DNA from 4 places in the Sphingobium aromaticiconvertens genome. Region 1 is predicted to be linked to each of the others. Evidence: predicted binding sites of a transcription regulator. Region 1 holds the regulator's gene; each other region holds the start of a gene.

The links. Region 1 encodes LexA, which represses DNA repair genes until DNA is damaged. Its sites were predicted from a motif close to GTTCCNCNCTTGTTCT; they were not measured.
Region 2: the regulator LexA is predicted to act here: its motif matches at 2,043-2,058, upstream of WFR25_RS25265 (ImuA family protein).
Region 3: the regulator LexA is predicted to act here: its motif matches at 2,881-2,896, upstream of WFR25_RS22415 (DUF6771 family protein).
Region 4: the regulator LexA is predicted to act here: its motif matches at 1,947-1,962, upstream of uvrA (excinuclease ABC subunit UvrA).

The regions. Positions count from the first base shown of each region.
Region 1 covers NZ_JBANRJ010000001.1:3,499,253-3,503,647, forward strand. The annotation lists gene trpC (indole-3-glycerol phosphate synthase TrpC) at 1-343, shown strand, start outside; gene moaC (cyclic pyranopterin monophosphate synthase MoaC) at 340-813, shown strand; gene WFR25_RS16655 (molybdopterin molybdotransferase MoeA) at 839-2,020, shown strand; gene lexA (transcriptional repressor LexA) at 2,107-2,793, shown strand; gene WFR25_RS16665 (ComEC/Rec2 family competence protein) at 2,784-4,395, opposite strand, start outside.
Region 2 covers NZ_JBANRJ010000002.1:122,537-126,931, forward strand. The annotation lists gene WFR25_RS25245 (hypothetical protein) at 1-530, opposite strand, end outside; gene WFR25_RS25250 (hypothetical protein) at 579-743, opposite strand; gene WFR25_RS25255 (thermonuclease family protein) at 1,088-1,453, shown strand; gene WFR25_RS25260 (DUF1810 domain-containing protein) at 1,467-1,898, opposite strand; gene WFR25_RS25265 (ImuA family protein) at 2,088-2,819, shown strand; gene WFR25_RS25270 (DUF6504 family protein) at 2,740-4,299, shown strand; partial or broken gene WFR25_RS25275 (OB-fold nucleic acid binding domain-containing protein) at 4,334-4,395, shown strand, end outside.
Region 3 covers NZ_JBANRJ010000001.1:4,617,856-4,622,250, forward strand. The annotation lists gene WFR25_RS22385 (phytanoyl-CoA dioxygenase family protein) at 1-889, shown strand, start outside; gene WFR25_RS22390 (GntR family transcriptional regulator) at 886-1,506, shown strand; gene WFR25_RS22395 (DUF6961 family protein) at 1,526-1,711, opposite strand; gene WFR25_RS22400 (DUF5818 domain-containing protein) at 1,708-1,908, opposite strand; gene WFR25_RS22405 (thermonuclease family protein) at 1,908-2,330, opposite strand; gene WFR25_RS22410 (hypothetical protein) at 2,341-2,526, opposite strand; gene WFR25_RS22415 (DUF6771 family protein) at 2,675-2,866, opposite strand; gene WFR25_RS22420 (DUF262 domain-containing protein) at 3,432-4,395, shown strand, end outside.
Region 4 covers NZ_JBANRJ010000001.1:3,017,116-3,021,510, forward strand. The annotation lists gene WFR25_RS14385 (SulP family inorganic anion transporter) at 1-812, shown strand, start outside; gene WFR25_RS14390 (UrcA family protein) at 888-1,217, opposite strand; gene WFR25_RS14395 (hypothetical protein) at 1,388-1,516, opposite strand; gene uvrA (excinuclease ABC subunit UvrA) at 1,974-4,395, shown strand, end outside.

The DNA.
Region 1 (4,395 bases):
CCAAATGGCAGAGATTGAGGATGCGGTCCTCGGCCTGGGCATGGACGCCCTGATCGAAGTCCATGACGAACGGGAAATGGAGCGCGCGCTTAATCTCCGCTCGCGCCTGATCGGCGTCAATAATCGCGACCTGCGTGATTTCAGCATCGACTTCAACAACACCTACAGGCTGGTCGACAGCGCGCCGGAGGGATGCACCTTCGTCGCCGAAAGCGGCCTCAACAGCCATGACGACCTCACCGCCATGGCGGAACGCGGCGTCCGTTGCTTCCTGGTGGGCGAAGCGCTGATGCGCCAGGCCGATGTCGAGGCGGCGACCCGCACGCTGCTGGTCGGGGCATGAGCAACGGCCTCACCCATCTGGCCGAAGATGGATCGGCCCGCATGGTCGACATCTCGGCCAAGGCGACCACCGTGCGAGAGGGGGTCGCGACCGGCCGCATCGACATGAGCCGCGAAGCCGCAAAGGCCATCGCCGACGGTCATGTGAAGAAGGGCGACGTTCTCGCCGTCGCCCGGATCGCGGGCATCATGGCGGCCAAGCGCACCGCCGACCTCATCCCGCTGTGCCACCCCCTCCCCTTGAACGCGGTGACGATCGAGTTCGACATGGACGCGACCGGCGTAACCGTCACCGCAACCGCGCGCACCGCTGCCCAGACGGGCGTGGAGATGGAAGCAATGACCGCTGCGTCCGTCACCCTGCTCACCATTTACGACATGGCCAAGGCGATGGACAAGGCGATGGTGATCAGCGGCGTCCGCCTGCTCGCCAAGTCGGGCGGCAAGTCCGGGGACTGGCGGGCTTCGTGAAGGGCGTGGCCGTGAGGGGGAGGCCATGAGCCTGCTGCCCGTCGCAGAAGCGCAGGCGCGCCTGCTGGCACTGGGCCGCCGCCTCCCATCGCACTCCGTTGCCGCCGCACAAGGCGTAGGCCGATGGCTGACAGACGACATCATCGCCCTGCGTAGCCAGCCATGGGCGGACCTTTCCGCCATGGACGGCTATGCAATCCGCGCTGCTGAATGGCCCGGCCCGTGGCGACTGTCAGGCGAGAGTGCCGCAGGACAGGCCATCCCCACACCACTTGCGCCGGGCGAAACCTGCCGCATCTTCACCGGCGCGCCCGTGCCACCGGGCGCCGACGCCATATTGATCCAGGAAAATGCCGAACGCATCGGCGACCAGATCAGCGGACTTCCAAACGCTCCGGCATCGGGCCAGCATGTCCGTCCGGCGGGGTCGGATTTCCGTGAATCCACGGTTCTTCTGCGCGCTGGCACATGCCTGAACCCCGCCCATATTGGCCTTGCCGTGCTGGGCGGCCATGGCCTGTTGCCGGTCGCGCGCAAGGTTCGCGTCGCCCTTTTGTCCACCGGTAACGAATTGGTGGCGGCAGGACAGCCCATCGCGCCGGGCCAGTTGCCCTCCTCCAACGCCGTCATGCTGCCCGCGATGCTCGCGGGCCTGCCCTGCGAAGTCATCGACCTTGGCATCGTGCCAGATGACCTTGCCGCCATGATGGCTGCATTCGATCGCGTGCGCGAAGCTGACATCATCGTTTCGACAGGCGGCGCGTCGGTCGGCGATCATGATCTCGTTCGTCCAGCCTTCGCTGCGGTCGGCGGCACGCTCGATTTCTGGAAGATCGCAATGCGCCCCGGCAAGCCGCTGATCGCCGGAACCCTGGACAGCGCCGTTTTTCTGGGCCTGCCGGGCAATCCTGTCTCGGCGTTCGTCACGGCCTTTCTCTTCCTGCTCCCACTGGTCCGCCATATGAGCGGCGCACCCCAGCCCCTTCCCCGACAGATCGAAGCAATCATCGACGCACCCCTGGCCCCGACCGCCGAACGGGACGAATATCTCCGCGCCTTCCATCGCGGCGACCGGATCGTCGCCCTCACCGCGCAGGACAGTGCGGCCACCGCCTCCCTTGCCGACGCCGACTGCCTGATCCTGCGCCCCGCAAAATCGCCCGCCGCCAAAGCAGGCGATGCAGTCATCACCCTGCCGCTGACCTGACAGGATAATCACCCAAACGCTTGACTTGCCTCCTTCCGTTTCCTATGCGTTCTTCATTCGTTCCAGATATGCGAGGGACAAAGGCGATGTTGACGGCAAAACAGCAGGAACTGCTTCTCTTCATTCATCATCGACTGGAGGAAGGCGGCGTGTCTCCCTCTTTCGAGGAAATGAAGGAAGCGCTCGATCTGCGCTCAAAATCGGGCATTCACCGTCTTATTAACGCCCTGGAAGAACGGGGCTTCATCCGTCGCCTCGCCAATCGAGCGCGCGCGCTGGAAGTATTGAAACTGCCCGAAGCGATGAACCGGACATCCCGATCCGCGCTCGTACCAAGCGTGCCGCAACTTGCGCCCAAGACCCCCTCCCAAATCCCCGTCGCCGCCAATGACGTGATCGAAATTCCGCTGCACGGCCGCATTGCGGCGGGCGTGCCGATCGAGGCGATGGAGGGGCAGACGATGCTCTCCGTTCCCGCCGCCTTGCTGGGTTCAGGCGATCATTATGCGCTGGAAGTATCCGGCGATTCGATGATGGAGGCAGGCATTCTCGATGGCGACTTCGCTCTTATCCAGCGCACCGACGTCGCGCGCGAGGGACAGATCGTCGTCGCGTTGATTGACGAAGCCGAAGCAACGCTCAAATATTTCCGGCGCGAAGGCGCGCAGGTCCGGCTCGATCCGGCCAATAGTGCCTATCAGCCGCAAGTCTATGATTCGGCTCAGGTACGAATCCAGGGCAAGCTCGCGGGCCTGTTGCGCCGCTATAATTGAGGACTGGCCTGTAACGATGGCCCGCCAATCGGACGGCGCAGGGGACGTGGTGGCGGGATTGGCGGCAACCAGGGATGGGTGTCGCCCTCCGGCCTGACCCGATCAACCCTGCCCGTCTTCAGGCTTATCGCGATCCCGCCCGTCCGTGCCAGCATCCGTCGGTCGATCTTCAGCCAGCGTGAGCGACAGGAACGGGGCAGCCAGCGATCGCTGACGACGATGTCGACAATCGCGCAATCTTTCGCCAATATCCGCGGGTCGATCATCGCCTTGCTGCGCGTCACCAGCAATTGCCAGCGCCGCTCACCACGCCGCATCGTCGCAGCACACAGATCCGGGTTGCACCGGGCCTGCGGCATATCCGCAAGAGCGGACAATGTGCCATCATAGCCCACGCTCTCGGCCAATGCATCGCGCACATAATCACCCGCCCGCGCACGCAGTAACGCCATGCCGCCGTCGGGCAGGCGCAGGGCGACATGCCGTCCGTCGCTCGTGACCAGCAGGTCAGGCGACGGCGTCAGCACGATGATCGCCGTTCCGATCAACACCGGCGCCAGCCCCAACCAGCGCACCGATCCGCGCCACAACAGACACCACAGCCCCCCGCCCACAATTGCGGCGAAGACGAGATGCGAAAAGGCCGGCGCCAGCACGACCGCCATCGGGCTGGCCGCGACCCGGTGCGCCAGCGCCAGCAACAGGTCCAAAGAGTGCGTCACCACCCACCAGGCAGGCGCGCCCAGCCCGATCACATCCAGCGCCAGAGCCAGAGCCTCAAACGGCATGACGATAAAGGTCGTCAGCGGGATCGCGATCAGATTGGCAAAAGCACCCAGCATTCCCGCCTGATGGAAATGATAGAGCGCGATCGGCGCCAGCACGATCTCCACAGCAAAGCCAGTCAACAGCAACGCCGCGATGCCCCGCAGTCCCTTTGCCACCCACCCCTCATCCCGCGCCGCGGTCAGCGCGCGATAGCGACGGCTGCTCGACAGCGCGACCAGTGCCACCACCGCGGCGAAGCTCATCTGGAAACTGGGGCCGATCAGGCTATCCGGCCAAAAGACCAGCACGACCAACGCTCCCGCCGCCACCAATCGCAAGGTTATCGCATCGCGGCCCATCGCCATCCCGCCCAGCACCAGCAACGCTGCTACACAGGACCGGATCGTCGGCACCTCAGCCCCGGTCAGCAATGTGTAGCCAAGGCCTCCCAGCGCTCCGCAACCCGCCGCGATCAGCATCAGGGGCAAGTGTAGCGCTGCCCATCGACTCAGCGCCGCCAGTCGCAACGTCATCAGCATGACGGCCCCGATCAGCGCGGTTACATGCAGGCCGCTGATCGACAGCAGATGCGCCAGCCCGCTGCGGCGCATGGCCTGTGCATCCGCTTCAGGTATCGCACCCTGATCGCCGGTCGCCAGCGCCATTGCGATGCCACCTGCTCCGCCCGCCACCTGCCCATGGATATGTGTCGACAATCTGGCGCGCAAAGAGGCGCTGCCTTCGGGCGCCGCCTTCACCACTTCGATCGGACGCAATGCCCGCCCGGTCGCCCCGATCCCCTGGAAATAAGCGCGCCGTGCAAAATCATATCCG
Region 2 (4,395 bases), on a different contig from region 1:
GCCGCCTGACCCTGCTCCAGCGTACCAAAAAGTCGCTCCAGCACCATGTCCAGGCTCACCAGTTTCTCGAACTTGCTGATCCTGATCGTCCGATGGTTTGGCCGTTCAGCCTTCTCGCCCTGCGCATTTCCCTTGGCATGCTTGGCGATCATGTTCCGGCTGATATCGGGCAAGGGTTCACCCGGCTTGCCGCCAAACCAGAGATAGTGGTCGAACAGCAGATCTGGCGTCACCACGATCCACAATATGCACCCGCTCGGCTTATCCATCAGCTTGAGGTTGATCTTCACCTCATCGGTCTTGCCGCCCAGCGTCTTGGTCTTGAACTGGATATGGCGGGTGACGCGGTGATAGCTCATCACCAGATCATAACCGCCGGCATCGAACTCGGATCGCAGCACCTCGACGTCCGTTACACCCAGCTGCCAGAGCCGGCGCAGCGCTTCGCCCACGAAGACATGCTCGACGATACGTTCGCGCAGCGTCGAGTTGATATAATGCGGACTGGCTTGTTCGGTCAGGTCATCCAAATGCGATCTCGCGGGAGAAGGGGCGGGGGCGCAGCCCCCGCCCGAGGGTCAGGCGAAAGGATCATATTCGTTGATGACGGATACGTCGCCGTCGAAGTCGTCGGCGGTGATAACCGCGAACTGCGTTCCGATCGCGATGACCATCGTTACGACCATGAGGCTTTTCGAGAGGCTGAGTGCGCTTCTGCGGGCGATCCGGATGTCGGTGAACATATCGAGGCTCCTTCAGATGCCGGCGGGTTCATCCCCGCTCGACTGGCGCCCGAAGTGTTGGTCTCGTGGCCGCGATCATCTTTTGGCGGCACGGCAAAAGGCCGTAGCGAAGCGTGCGGACCCTTTACGGGTTGATCGCATTAGGCCGCGGGAGCGACCAAGGATTGCGCCTCAAAGAGCGGGGTGAAGCTGCCGGCATGGGGGTGGCGCTGTTCCACCGTGCTGATCCCAAATCGACATCATCCGACCCCAGGCCATCGTTCGTATCTTGTTCCACGAAACGCGCGCGCTACTGTCCCGCGATGACCTGGCTGCGCTTCCCATCTTCGATCTGCCTGCTCCTGATGAGCAGCGTTGCCTGCAGCACATCCGCCGGCGCCGAGACCGGGCAGGTCCGCTATGTGACGGATGGCGACACGTTTCGTCTGGTGAGCGGCGAGCGCATCAGGATCGCCAATATCGACGCGCCCGAGATTCATGCGCGCCAGGCAAAATGCCGGCTCGAAATCGAACGCGGCGAAGCCGCATCCGAACGCGCCCGCGCACTTCTCGATGGCAAGGTCGTGACGTTCGAGCGGGTAGGGCACAGCTATAACCGGACGGTCGCGCGCGTCCGCGTCGACGGCCGGGATCTGGGCGAGGCTCTCATTGCCATGGGCGTCGCGCGACCATGGCTTCGCCGTCATCCCAAACCCGACTGGTGTTCCTGATGGATTGCCAATTCTAGGGCGAGGAAGGTCCCACCTTCACAAGTGTCGCTGGGTCCGCGGCACCGTCGAACCACCGATCGAGCGCCGCGACAAAGAGCGGGCCTCCGCCCGCTTCGGCGAACAGGGTCAGGCAGGAGCGGAGCTTCATCGCATCGACCTCGCCGAACACCGCGATCGCGGACGTCCCAATCAGATCCTGCAGCGCGCCGACACAATCGCGAAGTCGGAGCCCAAGAAGGGGATGCGCCAGATAGGCGCGCGCTTCGGTCAGCGATCCGATGGCATAGCGCCGCGCCATGTCGCTGGTGCCGAGACCGGCGATCTGCGGAAAGATGAACCACATCCAATGACTGCGCTTGGCGCCGCGCCGGATCTCGGCGAGCGCTGTGTCATAGGTCGTCGCCTGTGCCGTCACGAATCGGTCGAGGTGGAAATCCGCAGCCATCACTCTCCCATATCCTCCTGGCACCCAGGACGCGTCGCTTCGCACAATTTTTTTGCGGCCAGCAAAAGCCCGGCGGAGGCCGTTATCCACCGCCGGAGGCAAAGTCGATACGCCCCCAACGCTTGACTCTCGGGCGGACTGAATAGAACAAATAGCGAACTAATCAACCGCCCGAGTCTTTTGAATGTTATGCGCGAAGCCAGCGTCATCGAAAATCTGCGAGCGCGCATCGCGCAGATCGAAGGCGTGGGCGCCCGCCATGGATCGATTCCGTTCGGGCTGGAGGCTATCGACGCCAGGCTGCCGGGCGGCGGCATAGCGAGTGGCGCGCTGCATGAAGTCGCCGGCAGTCCCGATCTTGCCGACGATGCGAGCGCGACGATCTTTCTCGCCGGAATCCTGGCGCGGGTGGAAGGCCCGGTCCTCTGGTGCCTGCGGTGGCGCGACCTGTTCGCGCCCGCGCTCCATCTCGCGGGGCTCCACCCCGATCGCGTAATCTATGTCGAGGCGGGCAGCGACGCGAATGTCCTGCTCGCCATGGAGGAATGCCTGCGCCATCCCGGCCTTGGCGGCGTGGTTGGCGAGGTCACCAAATATAGCACCACGGCATCGAAGCGGCTCCAGCTCGCCGCCGAGGGATCAGGCGTCGCCGCCTTCGTTTTTCGGCGCGCGTCCAAGCCCGAGCAGGCCGCCGAGGGAACCGCCGCTGTCACGCGGTGGCGGATAACAGCCAGCCCCAGCGAAGATCTCGGCATCCCGAGCCTCGGCCGCGCGCGCTGGCACGTCGAGCTGGAGCGGGTGCGCGGGGGGAATCCGCACGCATGGATAGTGGAGGGCTGCGATGCGACGGGTCGTATCGGTCTACCTGCCGCACTGGTCGACAGACCGGCTGCGGCGGCAGACCGCCAAGTCGCCGCCTGACCGGCGCGACACACCAACCCCTACACGCCCGCTCGTCACGGCGATCCCCGATCATGGCCGGCGTATCGTCGCGGCGGTCGATGCCGGCGCACGCGCGCTCGGCATTGCGGCCGGCATGACCATCACCAAGGCGCGCTCGTTCGCGCCGGAGCTCGACGTCGTCGACGCGCAACCTGAAGCCGATGTCGAGGGATTGCGCCGCCTGGCGCTATGGGCGGGCCAGCGATACTCGCCGATCGTCGCGCCCGATGCACCTGACGGTCTGTGGCTCGACATTACCGGCTGCGCCGCCCTGTTCAGCACCGAGGCGGCCTTGCTCAAGGATCTCCACCGCCGCGTGGCCGCCTTCGGCGTATCGGTCCAGATCGCCGTGGCCGACACCGCGGGCTGTGCCCATGCGGTAGCGCGGCATGTTCCCGCCGGTCGGCCGGTGACGATCGAACCTAGTGATCATCGTAAAGCGATCGCACTCCTTCCTATAGCGGCGCTGCGGCTCGAAGCCGATGTCGTTGAGGGACTGCGAAAGCTCGGCTTCGAACGTGTCGAGCAATTGATCGGCGCTCCGCGCGGGCCGCTCGCCAAGCGGTTCGGCCGCAGCCTGCACCGCCGGCTCGATCAGGCGCTCGGCGCTGTGGCCGAACCGATCGAGCCGATATTCCCCGAGCATCTGCCCCGCGCGCGCCGCGGCTTCATGGAGCCAATCGCGACAGCCGAGGCCTTTGGACAAGTGATCGGCGATCTGGTCGCCGATATCGTCGATCAGCTTGGCCGGGTGGGCAAGGGTGCGCGGCGCCTCGATTGCTATTTCCACCGGGTGGACGGGCATACGCAGGTCATCCGGGTCGGCACGGCCACGCCGAGCCGCGACCAGGCCCATCTGTCGAAACTTCTTTGCGCGAAGATCGAGACCGTCGAGCCAGGTCTTGGGATCGAATCGATGACCTTGCTGGTCTCGCTGATGGAGCCCGTCGCCGCGCGACAGGGCGAGAGCCTGGAGCGCCTGGGCAAGCCCGGGCCGGATCTCGCCGCTCTGGTTGATACCCTCTCCAACCGCTTCGGCAGTCGGTGCCTGCACCGCATGGCGCCGCACCCGAGCGAGATGCCCGAGCGCTCGGCGACGAGTTCACCGGCGCTCGATACCGCGCGGGGCGCGGGATGGGACGATGATCTGCCGCGCCCCGCACGGATGCTGGCGCGGCCCGAAGCGATCGAGGTCATCGCCCTTCTGCCCGATGACGCGCCGAGGATGTTCATCTGGCGGGGCAAGCGATACCGGGTCACGCAGGGCGACGGACCCGAACGGCTGCACGGCGAATGGTGGCGTGACGCCGGGATCGAGAGCGAGCGGCCGCTCAGCATCCGCGACTATTATCAGGTCGAGACCCTGAGCGGTGGCCGTTACTGGCTGTTCCGGGCAGGCGATGGAGAGAGCCCGTCGACCGGATCGATGCGCTGGTTCCTGCACGGGGCGTTCGCGTGAGCGAGAGCGAAGCCCGTTATGTCGAGCTACAGGTCCGCTCGCTTTCCTGCGCGACGAACTCAAGGCTCGCAAGATGATCACCTGCGAGGCGCTGCG
Region 3 (4,395 bases), 1.1 Mb from region 1:
ATATTGGACCGGTCGCCTCCTGCGTGACGGCTTCTGCATCATCCCCGACCTGCGTCCCCCTTGCGCGCTCCAGGCGCTGGAGCGGGATCTCTCGCCCATCTTCGAGGCGACGCCTTTTTGCGAGGGCGCTTTCTATGGCGAGCGGACCAAGCGTTTTGGCGGCCTCCTGCGCCGCAGCCGTCATATCGCGCCGCTAGTGGAAGATCCGCTCATCGTCGGAATCGCGCACGAAATATTGAGCCCCGCATGCGACCGTATCCAGCTCAATGTCGCCCAGGCCATCGAAATCCACCCCGGTGCGCTGACGCAGCTGCCGCACCGCGATCACGACATGTGGCAGGGCGCCAAAGGCTCGCATGAATATCTGCTCAATGTCATGTGGCCGATCACCCCGTTCACGGCGGACAATGGCGCGACCCAACTCTATCCCGCGAGCCATGGTGCAGCCGGCATGGCCCGGCAGGATTATGATGAGCCGATCGCGGCGACCTGTCTGCCAGGGTCCGCGATCCTTTTCCTGGGTTCGACGCTGCACGGCGCGGGCGGAAACAACACGAGCGAGGTCAGGCGCGCGATCGTCACCGGCTATTCACTGGGTTGGCTCAAGCCCTATGAGAATCCTTGGCTTGCCTATCCGCCCCCGGTTGCGCGGACCTTCTCGCCAGCGCTGGCCGCCCTGGTGGGCTATGCCCAGCATCGCCCCAATCTGGGCAATTATGAGGGGCAATGTCCCTCGATCCTGCTCAGAGACGAGATACCTGCACATATTGCCGCTATCGATGCGCTCCGGCCCGACCAGATGGATCTGGTCGATCATTACCTTAGCCGACAGGTGCCAGGGAACGACAGGCCCTGGCTTCAAGACAATGGCGCGGGCAAGGTCGGGTGAGTCCGGCGCAGATTCTCGAGCGCAGTTACCAGACGCTCAAGCAGCGCCTGATCGAGGGCGGATTCCGTCCTGGGCAGCGTCTGGAGGCTGCCCGGCTTGCAGACGACATGCATGTCAGCATCACGCCTGTCCGGGACGTTCTCAACCGGCTGACAGGGGAAGGACTGGTCGAAGCCATCGCAGGCGGCGGCTTCTACGTGCCGTCGCTCGACGAGAGTATGTTGCGTGACCTGCTCGACTGGAACGCAGCACTTGCCCTGCTGGCCATCCGCAAGCCAAGATCATCTATCGGCAGTGTCACGACGTTGGAGCATGATGCATCGGATGTGCCCGAACGGACCGCGCGTCTTTTTCTCCGTCTGGCCTTGAGGCAAGGCAATAGTGCGTTCACCCGCGCTGTTGAAAGCGCCAATGATCGGCTCCATGCCATGCGCCAGCTGGATGAACGCGTGATTGGAAACACGCGTGATGAACTGGCGGAATTGGAATCGGCCGCTGAAACCGCGACTGCATCAGCATTGGCCAAGCACGTCCGGCAGTTTCATGCCCGGCGAAAGGGCCGGCTCGCCACCTATATACGCCTGTTGCGAACTTCGCCCTCCGTGCCTGGAGTGTAATGGCCAAGGCGATGACCGACTATTGAGCGCGCGATCGCATCATCATGTCCATTCGGCAAGCAATGACTTTCCATAGCTTTACGCCGGCCATGTCTCCCGCAACGGCAATGGTACCGATCCGTTCGGCTGCCTTGGGCGGTGCTTGCTCACCATGCTGCTTCATCACTATGGACACCTTCCCCCACAAAAACTGGTCGTGCGTCATGCCAGGGTGATCCGTTCGACGGCAATCAGGTCAAAACCGTCACGCACGCCGATGATGGCAACGCGCTTGCCCAGCAGAGGCCGCCAGGTCTTGGTGATCTCCAGTCGCCATTCGCCGCCGTCGGATACACGCAGCACCGGATAGAAGTCGCCTTCCAAAAGAATGCCGGTCAGTTCATGGCGCGTTCCTCTCGGCATCAGCGGCACTGCCCGCGTGCATAACGATCCCATCGCAGGACAGTGCCGGACCTGATCATGCCGCAGCTTATGTCGCCCGTGCCTGGCAGCGTACACCATGCCGCCGTGCGACCGCCCCGCGCCGATCCATTCGACACGCAGCGCATGGCCGGCGCCGATACAAGAATATGGCCGGTACGCGCCTTGCCTTTCGCTCCGCCCAGCAGGCGCACCAGCCGGTCCCGTGCTGCAATAGCCGATGCCTTGGGACAGGGGTGCCCCTGTTTGCATGTGCCGTCCATCTCGCGGGCAGCTATACCGGCCAACCGTATCTTCGGACCTTCGGCACACCAGATAGGGCCGTCCCCGTCCCAGACATGGGTCGGCGTACAGGCAAAGGCCTGCCCGGATGCCAGAACGACCGCGGATAGGACGGCAAGCATGAGCCTCGCTTCAGCCTTCGGCCAGGATGGTCATGACGCTGTCGAGACTGCCTTTGACGACGAGATAATTTCCCTTCTCGAAATTGACTGCGCTGGTGTCGTTCTCACCGCGGTAGCGTCGAACGAAACTGACCCGATCGACATTGACGACTACCAATTCGCCCTCTGTCGTTTCCAAACGCACATATCCGTTCATACACATCCCGATCGCCTAAACCGCGACGCTAGCGTGGCTGTGGAGGATTGCACAGCCGCTATGCCGTCTATTGTTCAAGATCAGGAAAGCGGCAGACTATTCAGCACGACTGACCCTGTGCATAACCCGATCTACCGCGGGCTTACCGTCATAAAGGCAGCGTCATCTGGCGGACGTCAGGAATTGTCGGGGGATGCTCGATCGCCGCGATGACGCTTTGCGCCAGTTCCACCGCCGCCTGTTCGCGTAGGCGCTCGTTAGGTGCGGTGAGGGCGACGCGTGCCCAGGCCGGGGCGTGAAGCAGGCTCTGCGCGAGCCAAAGAGAATCAGGGTGAGTCATGACCTTGACCGTAGAGAACATATCAGGAACGAAGCAAGAGGCTTGCGATGAAATTGGCGATCGCTAGGCTGCCTGGATGTGCAATCATTATCGAACTGATCCGGACAATAAGTCCCCCGACTACACCACCCGCATTGCCGAGGTGCCGGCCGTAAAAGCCAGATGAGCGCAGCTTGCTGTTAGGGGTCGTTTACCCGATGTGACTGAATACCGCTTAACAGGCAGCCTTTCAGCAAGGGAGAACTGCCAATAAACCGTCAACGCTGCCCACGATTTGGCATGCAACAGCCCCCCCCTTCCCGGTCCAGCCCCGGCGCCATGATGCTGGCTCATGCGATAGATCCGGCACCACGCCGTTGTGCCAAGCATCCGTGGGTCATGGCAACTGCGAATGTTATCGACATTCTCCACACCCTCGTCCGTGATGAGGCCAAACGGCGCATGGCCAGGGGCGTTGGTAAACTGGCTTCCCACAGCATCTCCGCAACTGCAAATTTTGCAGCGGTGCGAAAGGCCGGAGGGCCGCTTACTGGAACTTGATGGCGCGATTTGCTAGGACGCGAGTATGGCGAACCAAGCGATCATCACTGACCCCCAGCGCGTAACCGAAGAGGGCACTTCGTTCGGGACGCCCAGCGGCGTCGAACAGGAGCTGCCGAGCGAGACCGGCAACGACCTGCAGATCGCCGAACCGTTCAATCCAGACGATATCGACGTTACGACGCGCTCGATGACCATTGATCTCCTCCTGTCGCGGATCCGCAGCAAGGCCATCGATCTCGAGCCGGATTTCCAGCGCCGGCGCGGCATCTGGACCGATCGTCAGCAGAGCCGACTGATTGAGTCACTGCTCCTCCGCATTCCCTTGCCCACGCTTTATGCCGCCGAAGACGAGGAAGAGGATTGGGCGATCGTCGACGGCATTCAGCGCTTGACTACGATAACGCGGTTCATCGATCCCGACGCGATCGAGGACACCCCACTCAAGCTGACTGGGATGGAATATCTCGGCGAATCCTTCAACGGCAAGCTGTTCGACGATCTTCCCGCGCGGCTGAAGCGCCGTCTGCGCGAAACCGAGCTGGTCGTTCACGTCATCCGCCACGGCACCCCGCAGGAAGTGAAGTTCAACATTTTCGCGCGGATCAACACTGGCGGCATGCCGCTCTCAGCGCAAGAACTGCGGCATGCGCTGATCCCCGGCAAGGCGCGCGAATATCTCGGCCGGCTGGCTGGACTCGAGGCGTTCAAGCAAGCGACCACCTATAGCATTCGCGACGAACGGATGGCCGATCGTGAAATGGTCTTGCGGTTCCTAGCCTTCAGTATGACCCGGCCCGAAGAATTCCGCGCCTATGATTTCGACCGCTTCCTCGGCGACGCGATGCGGCAGATCAACCGCCTGGACGATGTCGATCTGGAGGCGCTCGAGCACGGATTTACGCGTGCGATGGATAGCGCGCGGGAAATCTTCGGCCAGAATGCGTTTCGCAAACGCTATCGGGAGACCGATGGGCGGTTCCCGATCA
Region 4 (4,395 bases), 480 kb from region 1:
CGCTCACCATGGCGGCGGTCGGCCTGCTGGAATCCTTGCTAACGGCCCAGATCGTCGACGACATGACCGATACCGACAGCGACAAGCGTCGCGAATGCGCCGGTCAGGGCAGCGCCAACATCATCGCCGCCCTGTTCGGCGGCATGGGCGGATGCGCGATGATCGGCCAGTCGGTCATCAACGTAACCTCGGGTGGAAGAGGCAGGCTTTCGACCTTCATTGCGGGCGCCTTCCTGCTGGTCCTGCTTACCCTGCTGGGGCCGCTGGTCGGGCAAATTCCGATGCCCGCACTGGTTGCCGTCATGGTCATGGTGTCGATCGGCACATTCAGTTGGGCCTCGATAGCCAATCTGCGCAGTCATCCGCCGACATCCTCCGTCGTGATGCTGACGACTGTCATTGTCGTGGTCGCCACCCGCGATCTGTCGCTGGGCGTGTTGGCCGGGGTACTCCTATCGGGCCTCTTTTTCGCAGGCAAAGTGCAGCGCATGTTCACGGTCGAACGGCAAAAATCGCCAGACGGCGTGCATGCCACCTACCGCGTAACCGGCCAGATCTTCTTCGCATCCGTCGATCGCTTCACCCGCGCGTTCCAGACAGAGGATAGCGCCACCCACATACTGATCGACGTCACCGCCGCGCATTTTTGGGACATTTCCGCCGTCAGCGCCCTCGACAAGATCATCGCCCGCCTGCGCCGGGAGGGCCGCACTGTCGAGGTGATCGGCTATAACCGCGCCAGTGCAGACATCATCGACCGCTTCGCCCTGCACGACAAAACAGGTGTGGAGACAGGGGCCGTGCCGCACTGACGCGAGCCATAAAGGAAAAGCCCCGGCGAGATCCACCGGGGCTTTTCCTTTGTAAAACGATAGGACGGGTCAGGCTTATTTCCCCACACGGGTCTGCGCGTCAGCATAGCGCTCGCCGGTCGCAGCGCGGGCGATGGCGCTTGCAACGGGCGCCTTGACATGGTCCAGCGCCAACTTGCGGCAAGCCGCCATCGTGCGGGTATCGGCGCTGACACATACCCGGTTGGAAGCAGAGCGAATGCGGCGCTGCAATTCCTTCTGGCCAGCCGCGTCGGACAGGTTGATGTCATGATAGCGCACGGCAGCCGTGCGGCCATTGGACTCGAACTCACCGGCGTTGGCGCTGCCAGCGGCGGCCAGCGAAGCAAGGGCGGTCAGGGCGATCAGGGTCTTGGTGGCGAACATGGTTTCAGTCTCCTCAATGCGTGTCCTTTGGACCGGCTGGCCTCTTTTTAGGGGGCGTTGGGCCTTCCGGTGCGGACGCTGCTGGTCTTTGAATGTGGGTCCAACCCGTCCTGCCCCTTCCTTTTAGTCCCGGCCTCCGGCACTCACTCGTGCGGTTCGACTGACGGCCTTCAAGCTCGGCCAACGACGCCTCCGTCGACAAAGCGCCCATGCCAGAAGACGAACGTCGCGACGAACGACAGGATGAACGACATGGAACCGAAACCATACAGCTTGCCGTAAGGGAAATAGCGAATCATGCGATCTGCGCCAGACGCAAAACGCCCCCGGTGCAAGGGATGACCGGGGGCGCATCCTGGGCGCTGTCGGGCACTTCAGGATCTCTTCAAGCTCGTAACCGGAAGACGGCAGCAAGGCCGTTTTCCCGTCCTGACCGATCATTTGGTGATCGACCATGGACATATCCAGACCATAGCGCATCGCACCATGGAGTCCGCCCCGGTTCGACCACCGACAGACGCATGCCGCCAGGTGGCATCGGCGCCCGACAAACCGCTCATGTCATCCGACCAACGACATGAACATATGGTTTTCGCGATGAAAGCAGCAATTATCCTGCGGCAAATTCCTTTCGCTAGCAATCACTCATCCGCCTTACACCTTTCGGAGACTTTATCTTGCGACGGCTCGCCCGCACGACCATATCTGCCCAGCGCCCCTTGCCCCCAAAGAACAAATATGGAACAAGTTGACCCCATGAGTCTCACACACATCAGCGTGCGCGGCGCGCGCGAGCACAACCTCAAGGGCGTCGATGTCGACCTCCCCCGCGACAGCCTGATCGTGATCACGGGCCTGTCCGGCTCGGGCAAGTCGTCCCTCGCCTTCGACACCATCTATGCGGAAGGGCAGCGCCGCTATGTGGAGTCCCTCTCCGCCTATGCGCGCCAGTTTCTTGAGATGATGCAGAAGCCCGATGTCGAGCATATCGAGGGCCTGTCCCCCGCCATCTCCATCGAGCAGAAGACCACCAGCCGCAATCCGCGCTCCACGGTCGCCACCGTAACCGAGATATACGACTATATGCGCCTGCTCTGGGCGCGCGTCGGCATCCCCTATTCGCCCGCTACGGGCCTTCCCATCAGCGCCATGACCGTCAGTCAGATGGTTGACCGCGTGCTCACCCTGGATGAAGGGACGCGCTTCTATCTGCTCGCCCCCGTCGTGCGCGGCCGTAAGGGTGAATATCGCAAGGAATTGGCCGAATGGCAGAAGGCGGGCTACACCCGCGTCCGTATAGACGGCGAAATGTATCTGATCGAGGACGCGCCCGCCCTCGACAAAAAATACAAGCACGACATCGAGGTGGTGGTCGATCGCCTGGCCGTCACCGCCGACATGACCACCCGCCTCGCCGATAGTTTCGAGCAGGCGCTGAAGCTTGCCGATGGCCTCGCCTTCATCGACCTTGCCGAAGGCCTCGTCCCCGGTCGTGAGAATGAAGCCCAGTCCTCGGGCAAGATGAAGAATAGCGGCATCCCTGCCAACCGCATCGTCTTCTCCGAAAAATTCGCCTGCCCCGTCAGCGGCTTCACCATCCCCGAGATCGAACCGCGCCTCTTCTCCTTCAACGCCCCGATGGGCGCCTGTCCGGCCTGCGACGGTCTGGGCGAGCGGCAGGAGTTCGACCCCGAACTGGTCGTCCCCAACGAAGCCCTCTCCCTGAAGAAAGGCGCTGTCGTCCCCTGGGCCAAGTCCAACCCGCCCAGCCCCTATTATATGCAGGTGCTTGGAAGTCTCGCGAAGGAGTTCGGCTTCTCGCTCGAAACCCCCTGGGCAGAGTTGCCCGGTGAAGCGAAGATCATCATCCTCCACGGCACCGGCGGCAAGCCCGTCACCCTGCGCTTTGTGGACGGCAAGAAGAGCTATGAGGTCAAGAAAGCCTTTGAAGGCGTCATCGGCAACCTCAACCGCCGCCTGCTCCAGACGGAATCCGCATGGATGCGTGAGGAACTGTCCAAATATCAGACCGCCATGCCGTGCGAAACATGCCATGGCGCCCGCCTCAAGCCGGAGGCGCTGGCGGTCAAGATCGCGGGCGAGGACATTTCCCTCTCCACCCGCCGCTCGGTGGTCGATGCGCTCAATTTCTTTACCGCGATGCCGGATCACCTCAATGACCAGCAAAACCAGATCGCGCGCGCCATCCTCAAGGAAATTGTCGAGCGCCTGGGCTTCCTCAACAATGTTGGCCTCGATTATCTGAACCTCGATCGCACCAGCGGTACGCTATCAGGCGGCGAGTCCCAGCGCATCCGCCTCGCCTCGCAGATCGGCAGCGGCCTTTCGGGCGTGCTCTACGTCCTCGACGAACCCTCGATCGGCCTGCACCAGCGCGACAATGACCGGCTGCTCGTCACCCTCAAGCGCCTGCGCGACCTGGGCAACAGTGTCATCGTCGTGGAGCATGACGAGGATGCGATCCGCCACGCCGACTATATCGTCGACATGGGACCGGGCGCGGGCGTCCATGGCGGTGAGATAGTCGCGCAAGGCTCCCTGTCTCAAATCCTTGCCGCCAAGGGATCGCTCACCGCTGATTATCTGAACGGCACGCGGCGGATCGAATTGCCCAAAAAGCGCCGCAAGGGATCAGGCAAGAAGCTCACCGTCCACAATGCCCGCGCCAACAACCTGACTGGCGTCACCGCATCGATCCCGCTCGGCACCTTCACCTGCATTACCGGCGTCTCGGGGTCGGGCAAGTCCAGCTTCACCATCGACACGCTCTATGCTGCGTCCGCCCGTGCGCTGAACGGCGCGCGCATAATCGCGGGCGCGCATGACAAGGTAACGGGCCTCGAACATTGCGACAAGGTGATCGACATCGACCAGTCACCCATCGGACGCACCCCGCGCTCCAACCCAGCCACCTATACCGGCGCCTTCACCAACATCCGCGATTGGTTCGCCGGCCTCCCCGAAAGCCAGGCACGCGGCTACAAGCCCGGCCGCTTCAGCTTCAACGTCAAGGGCGGCCGCTGCGAAGCCTGCACTGGCGACGGCCTCATCAAGATTGAAATGCACTTCCTCCCCGACGTCTACGTCACCTGCGACGTGTGCCACGGCGCGCGCTACAATCGCGAGACGCTGGAGGTGAAGTTCAAGGGCCACTCGA